Regions from separate parts of the Marinobacterium sp. BA1 genome, predicted to be linked through region 1. Evidence: predicted binding sites of a transcription regulator. Region 1 holds the regulator's gene; each other region holds the start of a gene.
What was found. The regulator sigma-54, encoded in region 1, starts transcription at its own class of promoters, with help from an activator protein. The targets are predictions, from matches to a motif close to TGGCACNNNNNTTGCTNT.
Positions count from the first base shown of each region.

Region 1 (3,253 bases):
CGCAGCTGCGCAGTGATTCACGGGTGCTGGAGTCGTTGAACAGCTCTGCCAACCCTGCCAGTGTCTGCAGGTGCTCTTCAGCGCCGTCTTCGGGAACCAGCAGGAAGCAGATCAGGTCGACTGGACGGTTGTCGATGGCATCGAAGTCAATCGGGCTGGACAGCGTCATCAGTAATCCGATGGCTGTTGTAACACCTGGAATTCTGCAATGAGGAATGGCAACGCCTTCACCGATACCGGTGCTGCCAAGGCGTTCTCGGTTGATCAGGCCGCTGAAGATATCTTCAGCGGCCATGCCGTCCAGCTGCTCGGCGATAGTCTGGCTGGCGAGCTCAAGCGCTCGCTTTTTGCTGACCACATCGACGTGGCAGAGTGTACGGGATGAGGTCAGCAGTTCTGATAGTTGCATGTCGTGACGTGCTGCTACCGGTTATTTGTGGGATTTGAGTTTTTCTTTGTGCTTGATGATCTGGCGGTCAAGCTTGTCCACCATGCCATCAATTGCAGCATACATGTCGTCATGCTCATGCGCTGCGAATACTTCACCGCCGGCCAGGTGGATATCGGCTTCGGCCTTCTGGCGCAGCTTCTCGACACTGAGGGTGACCTGTACATTGGTGATGTTATCGAAGTGGCGTTCCAGTCGGTCGAACTTGGTACGTACATATTCGTTCAGGGCGTCAGTCAGTTCGACGTGATGGCCAGTGATGTTGATCTGCATAGGTTTTCTCCTCGTCATAAAGCACGTTCTTCCGGCGTGCCTGTAGTCTCATTAAACCAGACGCTTGCGCTCATTAGAAGGCGGAATGTTCATCGCTTCACGATATTTTGCCACTGTGCGTCTGGCTACGTTAAATCCCTGCTCTTTCAGCAGGTCGGCTATCTTGTTATCACTGAGTGGTTTTGCGGTATTCTCCGCGCTGATCAGCTTCTTGATCAAGGCACGAATGGCGGTAGAGGAGGCAGCGCCTCCGTCTGACGTGCTCACATGGCTGGAGAAAAAATACTTCAGCTCGAAGATGCCTCGGGGTGTATGCATGTATTTCTGGGTAGTGACACGGGAAATGGTTGATTCGTGCATCTCTACGGCTTCAGCGATGTCATGCAGAACCATCGGCTTCATACCCTCTTCACCTTCCTCGAAAAAATCGATCTGGCGGGCCACGATCTCGGTGGCGACCTTGAGCAGGGTTTCGTTGCGACTCAGCAGGCTCTTCAGAAACCAGCGCGCTTCCTGTAGATGGTTTTTCAGATAGGTGTTGTCAGCGCTGTTGTCGGCCCGTCTTATAAGATCAGCATAGTCGGTATTGATACGCAGCTTGGGGGATGCCTCTGAGTTCAGGCTTACATTCCACTGCCCCTGCACCTTGCGCACCACGACATCAGGTATAACGTACTCTGACTGTTCACTGCTGATGCTGGTGCCCGGTTTTGGATTAAGCGACTGGATCAGACTGATGATCTGTTGCAGGGCCTCCTCCTTCAGGCGCATGCGGCGCATCAAGGTACGATAGTCATGATTACCGAGCAGACCCAGGTGATCGCGTACCAGGCGTAATGCCTCTTTCAGCATCGGAGTGTTTTCAGGCAGCTGGCGCAGCTGTATCTGCAGACATTCGCTCAGGTCTCGTGCGCAGACACCGGGCGGGTCAAACTGTTGCAGGCGGTGCAGTACCGTTTCAATCTCTTCAGGCTCGGCATCTGCAAACAGCTGGGGTTCGCTCCGGGTGAAGTGTTCCAGAACTTCATCTACGTCCGTGCGTAGATAGCCATCCGGATCGACAGCATCGATAAGGGCCATGGCGACCATACGGTCAGGGTCACTCATGGGGGTCAAGTTGAGCTGCCACAGCAGGTGATCCTGAAGGCTGTCTTCGGCCGAATCGTTATCACCGGGTTCCCAGTCATCATCACGGGCAGGACCGGGTGTACTCTGGTGCTGGAAGGTATCATCCCAGTTGCTGTCGGTGGACAGCTCACGAGGGATTTCATCATTCCACCGCTCTTCCAGTGCGTTTTCGTCCCAGCTGTCCTCGTCAGCGGTGTCGTTAGAGAGGCTGTCGGCAGAGGCGTCGTGACGATCATCACGGGCTTCAGTCTGGGCTTCTTCGGCGCTGTCCAGTTCCTCCTCGACTTCCAGCAGTGGGTTACTCTCCAGGGCTTCCTGGATCTCCTGCTGCAGGTCCAGCGTTGACAGTTGCAGCAGACGTATTGCTTGTTGCAACTGGGGTGTCATCGTCAGATGCTGGCCGATCTTGAGTTGTAACGATTGCTTCATATCAGAGCTGCCAGGTGGACGGAGTGGATGTACATGATTGACGACTCAGGATCAAAGGGAAAACTGCTCGCCCAGATAGGCACGGCGAACCTGTTCGTTAGCCAGGATCTCGGCCGGTGTGCCCTGTGCGAGTATTCCCCCTTCACTTACGATATATGCTCGTTCGCAGATGTCGAGTGTCTCGCGCACGTTATGATCGGTGATCAGAATGCCAATGCCGCGAGACTGCAGGTGGCGAATGGTTTGTTTGATATCGCTGACCGAGATTGGATCAACGCCGGCAAAGGGTTCGTCCAGCAGGATAAAGTCAGGCTCGGTTGCCAAGGCCCGTGCGATTTCAACACGTCGACGCTCTCCGCCAGACAGGGCCATACCCAGGCTATTGCGCAGGTGAGTAATGTGAAACTCTTCCAGCAGCTGCTCCAGTAATGCCTTACGATCCGAGGTATTCAGCTCCTTGCGAGTTTCCAGAATGGCCATCAGGTTGTCATGTACGCTCAGCTTCCGAAACACCGAAGCTTCCTGAGGCAGATAGCCGATACCGCGGCGAGCGCGCTCATGCATGGGCAGGCGGGTAACGTCGTCCTGGTGCAGTCGGATTTGTCCCCGGTCGGCGTGGATAAGCCCCACGATCATATAAAAGCAGGTGGTCTTGCCGGCACCGTTGGGTCCCAGCAGACCAACGATCTGGCCCGTTTCCATCTGCAGGGATACATCCTGTACCACCTGGCGCCCCTTGTAGCTTTTGGCAAGGTGCAAGGCTTCCAGTGTCGCCATCAGTTGGTCCCCGTCGGCTTGGGCTGAATCACCATTTTGACCCGTTCGCCGCCCTCGCGGTCGCTGCCGAAAGCGTTCACCACCGCACGCGCCATATTGTAAACGATCCGCTCTCCGGTGAAGGTATCCTTGGACTGATCGACGCGTGCATTTTCGGTGATGGTAACCTCTTGTTGCTTGACCCGGTACTCCATCCTT
Region 1 is NZ_BAAFHC010000001.1:2,294,726-2,297,978, reverse strand. It holds gene ACAM29_RS11150 (PTS sugar transporter subunit IIA) at 1-409, opposite strand, end outside; gene hpf (ribosome hibernation promoting factor) at 431-721, opposite strand; gene ACAM29_RS11140 (RNA polymerase factor sigma-54) at 773-2,278, opposite strand; gene lptB (LPS export ABC transporter ATP-binding protein) at 2,330-3,055, opposite strand; gene lptA (lipopolysaccharide transport periplasmic protein LptA) at 3,055-3,253, opposite strand, start outside.

Region 2 (3,253 bases), 2.2 Mb from region 1:
GCATCCAGATCGATGGTGTGGTTGTTATCGGTCAGAATTACACCGCGTTCGATCATGTTTTCCAGCTCGCGGATATTACCGGGCCACTTGTAGTTCATCAGGGCCTGCATTGCCAGATCGGATACACCCAGCGTGCGCTTGTTGTACAGGGTGTGATACTTCTCGAGAAAATGCTCAATCAACAGTGGAATATCCTCTGTGCGGTCTCGCAATGGTGGAATATGCACCGGATACACATTGAGCCGATAGAACAGGTCAGGGCGGAATTTGCCGTTGCGAACCGCCTCTTCAAGATCTTCGTTGGCAGCAGCCACCACACGCACATCGATGCGGCGGGTACGGGTATCGCCCACACGCTCCATTTCGCTTTCCTGCAGCACGCGTAACAGACTGGCCTGGGCGCGCGGTGATAGCTCGATCACTTCATCCAGGAAGATTGTGCCGCCGTGAGCGCGCTCGAACTTGCCTTCGCGGGACTGAACCGCACCGGTAAAGGCTCCCTTCTCAACCCCGAACAGCTCAGCTTCAATCAGGTCCGGCGGAATACAGGCGCAGTTGACTGCCACAAATGCCTTGTCGGCACGGTCTGAGCTGAGGTGCAGGCCGCGGGCGACAATCTCCTTGCCAACGCCGGTTTCGCCCTGCAGCAGTACCGTGACGCGACTGGAGGAGGCGCGGCGAATCAGCTGACACACATTCTTGAACGCGCCTGAGCGTCCCACCGAGTTGAACAGCAGGTCTTCACTCTGGTCAGAGCTGCGGAAGTTGTCGCGCAGATCACTTAGCTGGCTCTGCAATGAAAACAGCTCTTCGGCGATGGGGTCAGGCAACAGGTAGCGCTCCAGCTCGGCTTGGTCATCCCACTGCTCGACCGGCTTACCGACAATATGGCAGTGATCATGTCCCATGCCGGCGCATTGGGTTTCCTTGAAAATCACCTGTTGGCCCATGAAATAGGTCGTATAGCCGCTGGCATAGCCGATCAATGTCCAGCAGATAGGCTCCTCTGCAGGGCCAAAATCGTGCAGGTGCACATCGGCCTCATATGAGTCGAACCAGTCGAATTCTCCATGGAAAATGCCGTTATCCATGTCGATATTGAGCGCAACGGGTTTAACGTTAACCATCCCTTTGATGCAATGCAGCTGGGGGCCAACGAAGAAGGCATCCTCTTTTGACATGTCTGGCCTGACCTTGGCTACCAGTTCGGCATCTTTCCAGCCGGAGTGGTAGCCGAAACGCATCAAGAAGCCCTTGGCACGGTTGATGCCCAAAGTGTCAATCAGCTCTTTGCGCAGCAGACCCATTACACTGGAATGGATCATCAGCATGCGCTGTTCATTCAGCCAGATCTTGCCTTTGTCGCTTTCAAAGCGGATCTGTGACAGTAGGTCTCCGCTGCCGGGAAACTCTAGTTCTTGTGTAGTTGCCATAGTTGTTTTTATACCGGCTTGGTGTGAGCGATGTTCTGTGAGCGGGCCTGCAGCCCTTTTTCATTGTTGAAAGATTTCATGCGGATTTGAAAGAGAAAGTGCAAAACATACGACTAAAGTATCATTCGGTGTTCTTATCAAAATCAACGCGTATTTGATCATCTCATCAAAAAAATTCCTGAAATTTTATGAAATGAGCATTTTTTCAAGCGTGACTATTCATCCATGCAACGCACTGTTGCGATATTGTTTACATCGAATTGGGTGTTTTTATCTTATTTAAATCAATAGCTTGGTAGTTTATTGGGTGTCGTGTTTCAGCCGTTTTTTCCAATCTGGCACAGCTGTTGCTCTCTTCATTAACGAATGCATACGCCGATGAGCTGAGGACAACAATGACAAAACTCACACTGCACTCACGAAATGATGATCTGCCAAAGCGCTCGGATTTTGATCGCCTGACCAAATTCATTCGGGTGCGAAGCCAGCCCGGGGCTCGTTTCGTCGAGTTCGATTTTGCCATTGGTGACCCCTCCCTGTTTGTCGAGCTGGTGATGCCAAAAGGCGCGTTCGACGAATTTTGTGCCGCCAACGATGTTGTCCACATGACCGAAGATCAGATCCGTGAAGTCGATTCCGAAATGGAAAAATGGCGTTATGGAGAAGATACGCTCATGTCACACAACCACGATCGTGATTCCGAATAACAACAACTGCAGCTGGGAAGAGTTCCATGACCATTGAAATCAAAACAGCCACGCTGGAACCGGTTCGCAATACCTATGCCAACGTAGAGCGCCGCTTCGGCGACAAGCCGGCTACCCGCTATCAGGAAGCAACCTACGACCTTCAGTCTGAAACTAATTTTCATTACCGCCCACTGTGGCAGCCGGACCTTGAGCTGAATGATACTCGCCGTACCGCCATCCAGATGGCTGACTGGTACGCCCTCAAGGATCCGCGACAGTTCTACTACGGCACTTACGTGCAGCAGCGCGCCAAAATGCAGGAAAACGCCGAGAGCAACTACGCGTTCTTTGAAAAGCGCGATCTTGCCCGCCATCTGAGCGAAGAACGCCAGGCCGAGGTAATCCGCTACCTAGTGCCGCTGCGTCACCTGGAGCACACCGCCAACCTGAACAACATGTATGGAGCGGCTTACGGTTACGGTACCGCGATCACTCAGGCGTTGCTGTTTGATGGCATGGATCGGCTTGGCATTGCACAGTATCTCTCGCGTATCGGTTTGATACTGGACGGCAACAGCGGCGATGCACTGGCCGAGGCAAAACAGCAATGGATGGAAGCCGACATCTGGCAAGGGCTGCGTGCGTTGTGTGAAGAGATGCTGGTAACCGAAGACTGGTTTGAAGTGAGTGTCGCTCAGAACCTTGTTGTGGACACCCTGGTGTATGACCTTGTCTACGCCCAGTTTGATCAGTACCTGGCAGACAACGGTGCTCAGGATGTCGCCATGCTCACCGAGTTCATGCAGCTCTGGTACAAGGACACGACACGCTGGGTAGATGCCGTAATGAAAACGACAGCGGCTGAGTCCGAAGAAAACAAGGCGCTGCTGGCGCAGTGGATCGAGAAGTGGCGTGGCAAGGCTGCAGAAGCCCTGGCACCGCTTGCATCCGCCATGCTGAATGACGAAGCGCTGGCACAGTCGCTGGCAGAACTGGATAAGCGGGTCGCGAAGGCCGGCATCAAATAACAACAAGGAAATGCCCCATGTCCAAAGTATATATCGCGCTGCAGGATAACGATGAATCTCGCTACATCGTCGAGGCTATCGAGGAAGACAATCCTGAAGCGAC
Region 2 is NZ_BAAFHC010000001.1:100,229-103,481, forward strand. It holds gene ACAM29_RS00525 (sigma 54-interacting transcriptional regulator) at 1-1,433, opposite strand, end outside; gene ACAM29_RS00530 (phenol hydroxylase subunit) at 1,829-2,140, shown strand; gene ACAM29_RS00535 (aromatic/alkene monooxygenase hydroxylase subunit beta) at 2,167-3,150, shown strand; gene ACAM29_RS00540 (MmoB/DmpM family protein) at 3,168-3,253, shown strand, end outside.
Region 2: ACAM29_RS00530 (phenol hydroxylase subunit) is a predicted target of sigma-54. The motif match lies at 1,770-1,787, and genes of this name have one in related genera.

Region 3 (3,253 bases), 1.1 Mb from region 1:
CAGCATGGCTTATTCCTCCCCCCCATCGACAATCCAGGTATCCTTGCTTCCCCCGCCCTGAGAGGAGTTCACCACCAGTGAGCCCTTCTTCATGGCGACGCGGGTCAGTCCTCCGGTGGTGACGTAGGTGTCGCGTCCCTGCAGGATGAAAGGGCGCAGATCCAGATGACGCGGTTCCAGACTGCCGTTATCGACCAGCGTGGGGGCGGTTGAAAGTGCCAGCGTGGGCTGTGCGATGTAGTTGCGTGGGTTGTCCTGAATCAGTTTGGCGAACTGGGCCTGTTCCTTCTTGGTGGAGTGAGGCCCCACCAGCATGCCGTAGCCACCGGACTCATTGGCGGGCTTGACTACCAGCTTGTCCAGATTCTCCAGCACGTAGGCACGATGCTCGGGGTCGTCACACAGGAAGGTTTCAACATTCTTGATGATGGGTTCTTCGTTGAGGTAATAGCGGATGATCTCGGGCACGTAGGCGTACACAACCTTGTCATCGGCCACGCCGGCACCGGGCGCATTGGCCAGGGCGACCTTGCCTTTCTGCCAGGCGCGCATCAAACCGGGAACGCCCAGTACGGAGTCCTTGTTGAACACGGACGGGTCCAGAAACAGATCATCGATACGGCGATAGATGACATCTACCCGCTCAGGGCCGCTGATCGTTTTCATATAGACACAATCATCGTCACCGACTATCAGGTCTGACCCTTCTACCAGCTCGATTCCCATTTGCTGGGCAAGGAATGCGTGCTCGAAGTAGGCCGAGTTGAAGATGCCGGGGGTCAACACCACGATGACGGGCTTGCGGACATCCCGGGGCGACAGGGACGCCAACATGTCGAACAGGCTGGCACAGTAACCGTCGATGGGCAGGATATCGTCCTTCTCGAACAATTCGGGCAGGACGCGTTTGGTGATGGCGCGATTCTCCAGCATGTAAGACACGCCAGATGGCACGCGCAGGTTGTCTTCCAGCACGTAGAACTCGCCGTCACCGTCACGCACCAGATCGGTACCGCAGATATGCGCCCACACACCAAGTGGTGGTGTGATACCGATGCACTCGGGTCGAAAGTTGCGCGACTCGGTGATGATCTCGGCTGGAATGATGCCGTCCTTCAGGACCTGCTGTTCATGGTAGAGATCATTGATGAAGAGGTTCAGCGCCTTGAGGCGCTGCTCCAGCCCGGCAGCGGTGGTACGCCACTGTTTGGCTGAAATGGTGCGGGGCACGATGTCGAACGGCCAGGCACGGTCGATGTTGCCTTCCTCGGTATAAACCGTGAAGCTGACACCCATCTCCTGAATGGTGGCCTCTGCCATCTGGCGGCGCGATTCGATCTCTTCAGGAGGAAGGGACTCAAGGTAGTGGATCAGTTGCCGTGCAGGGGGGCGAATGCTGCCATTTCGGCCTACCAGTTCATCAAAATACCCGTTCGGGTCATACGATTTCCAATCCATCGTCATAGCCTGACCTGCCTATCATGCAGAAGCGACGCACTCTGATGGTGCTGATGCGTGCGCGGTATGTGCACCTTTGGTGCTCTTTCGGCATGGAGCGTCAGCCGTGCCCTGTGAAAGTGCAGCTGGCGATCTGTTAGCCGTTGCCTGTGAGGCATACAGCAATTAACAGGCCAAAAGCGAAAGGCTGCGACGAAGGTGGGTTAAATCGTGTTGTCTGGCCTCGATTGTAGCTGCGGCAGCATAAAGAAAAAGGGGGCATTGTATGGCCCCCTGTGGTTATCGGTTGATGTTTCAGTCAGCGGTACGCCGCATACGAACCCGGAGAATAGGTCCAATAATTGCCGGCAAAATAAGTCCCGCAAGCGCGATGCACCAGAGTCCAATAGACAGACTGCTGTCCCATAGCATGGTCCAGTCACCATCGTGAATCTGCATTACATGACGCAGGTTTTTCTCCATTTCGGGCCCCAATAACATGCCAAGAATAATCGGCACCAGCGGGATTTCTGCCTTGCGGAAAATGTAGCCCATGACGCCAAAGGCGATCATGAAGCAAAGATCGAACGCCGAACGACTGATGGCGTAGACGCCGACAAAAGCCACCATGGTGACGATAGGCAGCAGATAACGCGGAGGTATCGACAGCAAACGCACAAAAATGCCTACTAAAGGGATATTCAGCAGCAGGAGCAGAATATTACCCAGCAGCAACGCTGCGATGACACCCCAGACGATGTCGGCATTCTGGGTGAACATCAGTGGGCCAGGCGTGATATTGAACGATACCAGCATGGCCAGCAAAACCGCGGTGGTCGCACTGCCGGGAATGCCCAGCGTGAGCATGGGAACCAGCGCACCGGAAGCGGCACCGTTATTTCCTGCCTCGGGAGCTGCAATCCCGCGGGGATCTCCCTCACCGAAATAGCCTTTGGAACCTACAATCCGTTTTTCCAGCGTGTAGCTGACAAAGCTGCCCAGAGATGCACCGGCACCCGGCAGAACGCCGGCGATAAAGCCAAGAACACCGCCACGCAAAGAGGTTGGCAGTATTTGTACTACGCTTGCGAAGCTCAGACGCAGCGGGTTCATTTTGACCTCGCTGCGGGGTGTGGACCCCTGATGTGCTTCGATAAACAGCAGCAGCTCGGATACAGCAAACAAACCAACAATTGCGACGATGAAGTCGATGCCTTCAAAGAGCTCCAGTACATCGAATGTATAACGCTGAGTACCCGTGGAAAGGTCAATACCCACGGTCGCGATGGCCAGTCCAATACCGGCGGCCAGTGCTGATTTAACCGGATTCTTGCCTGTAACGCCGCCCAGGGTCGCGAACGCGAGTACAAAGAGAGCAAAGTATTCCGCAGCACCGAAACTGAGTGCGAATCGCGCCAATACAGGAGCCAGGAAAATAAGGCCGATAGTGGCAACCAAACTGCCAATAAACGAGGCCAGTGCCGAGAGCGCCAAGGCTTCGGCGGCCTTGCCCTGACGTGCCATCGGATAGCCGTCCAGACAGGTCATCATGGCAGGCTCATCGCCCGGGATATTGAGCAGAATTGAGGAGATGCGCCCGCCATACATCGCCCCAGCGTACACGGAGGTTAGCATGATCAAGGCGGTTTCCGGTGGCAGGCCGAGCGTGAACGCCAGCGGAATCATGATGGCCACGCCGTTGGCTGGCCCCAGACCCGGCAAGGCGCCGATAAGAGTGCCGATAAAGCACCCGAGTAGTGCGTAAAAGAAGTTTTCAAGGCTCAAAGCCGTATTGAAACCATCCATCAACAAACCC
Region 3 is NZ_BAAFHC010000001.1:3,412,519-3,415,771, forward strand. It holds gene ACAM29_RS16610 (alpha-E domain-containing protein) at 1-6, opposite strand, end outside; gene ACAM29_RS16615 (circularly permuted type 2 ATP-grasp protein) at 10-1,464, opposite strand; gene ACAM29_RS16620 (tripartite tricarboxylate transporter permease) at 1,753-3,253, opposite strand, start outside.
Region 3: ACAM29_RS16615 (circularly permuted type 2 ATP-grasp protein) is a predicted target of sigma-54. The motif match lies at 1,617-1,634, and genes of this name have one in related genera.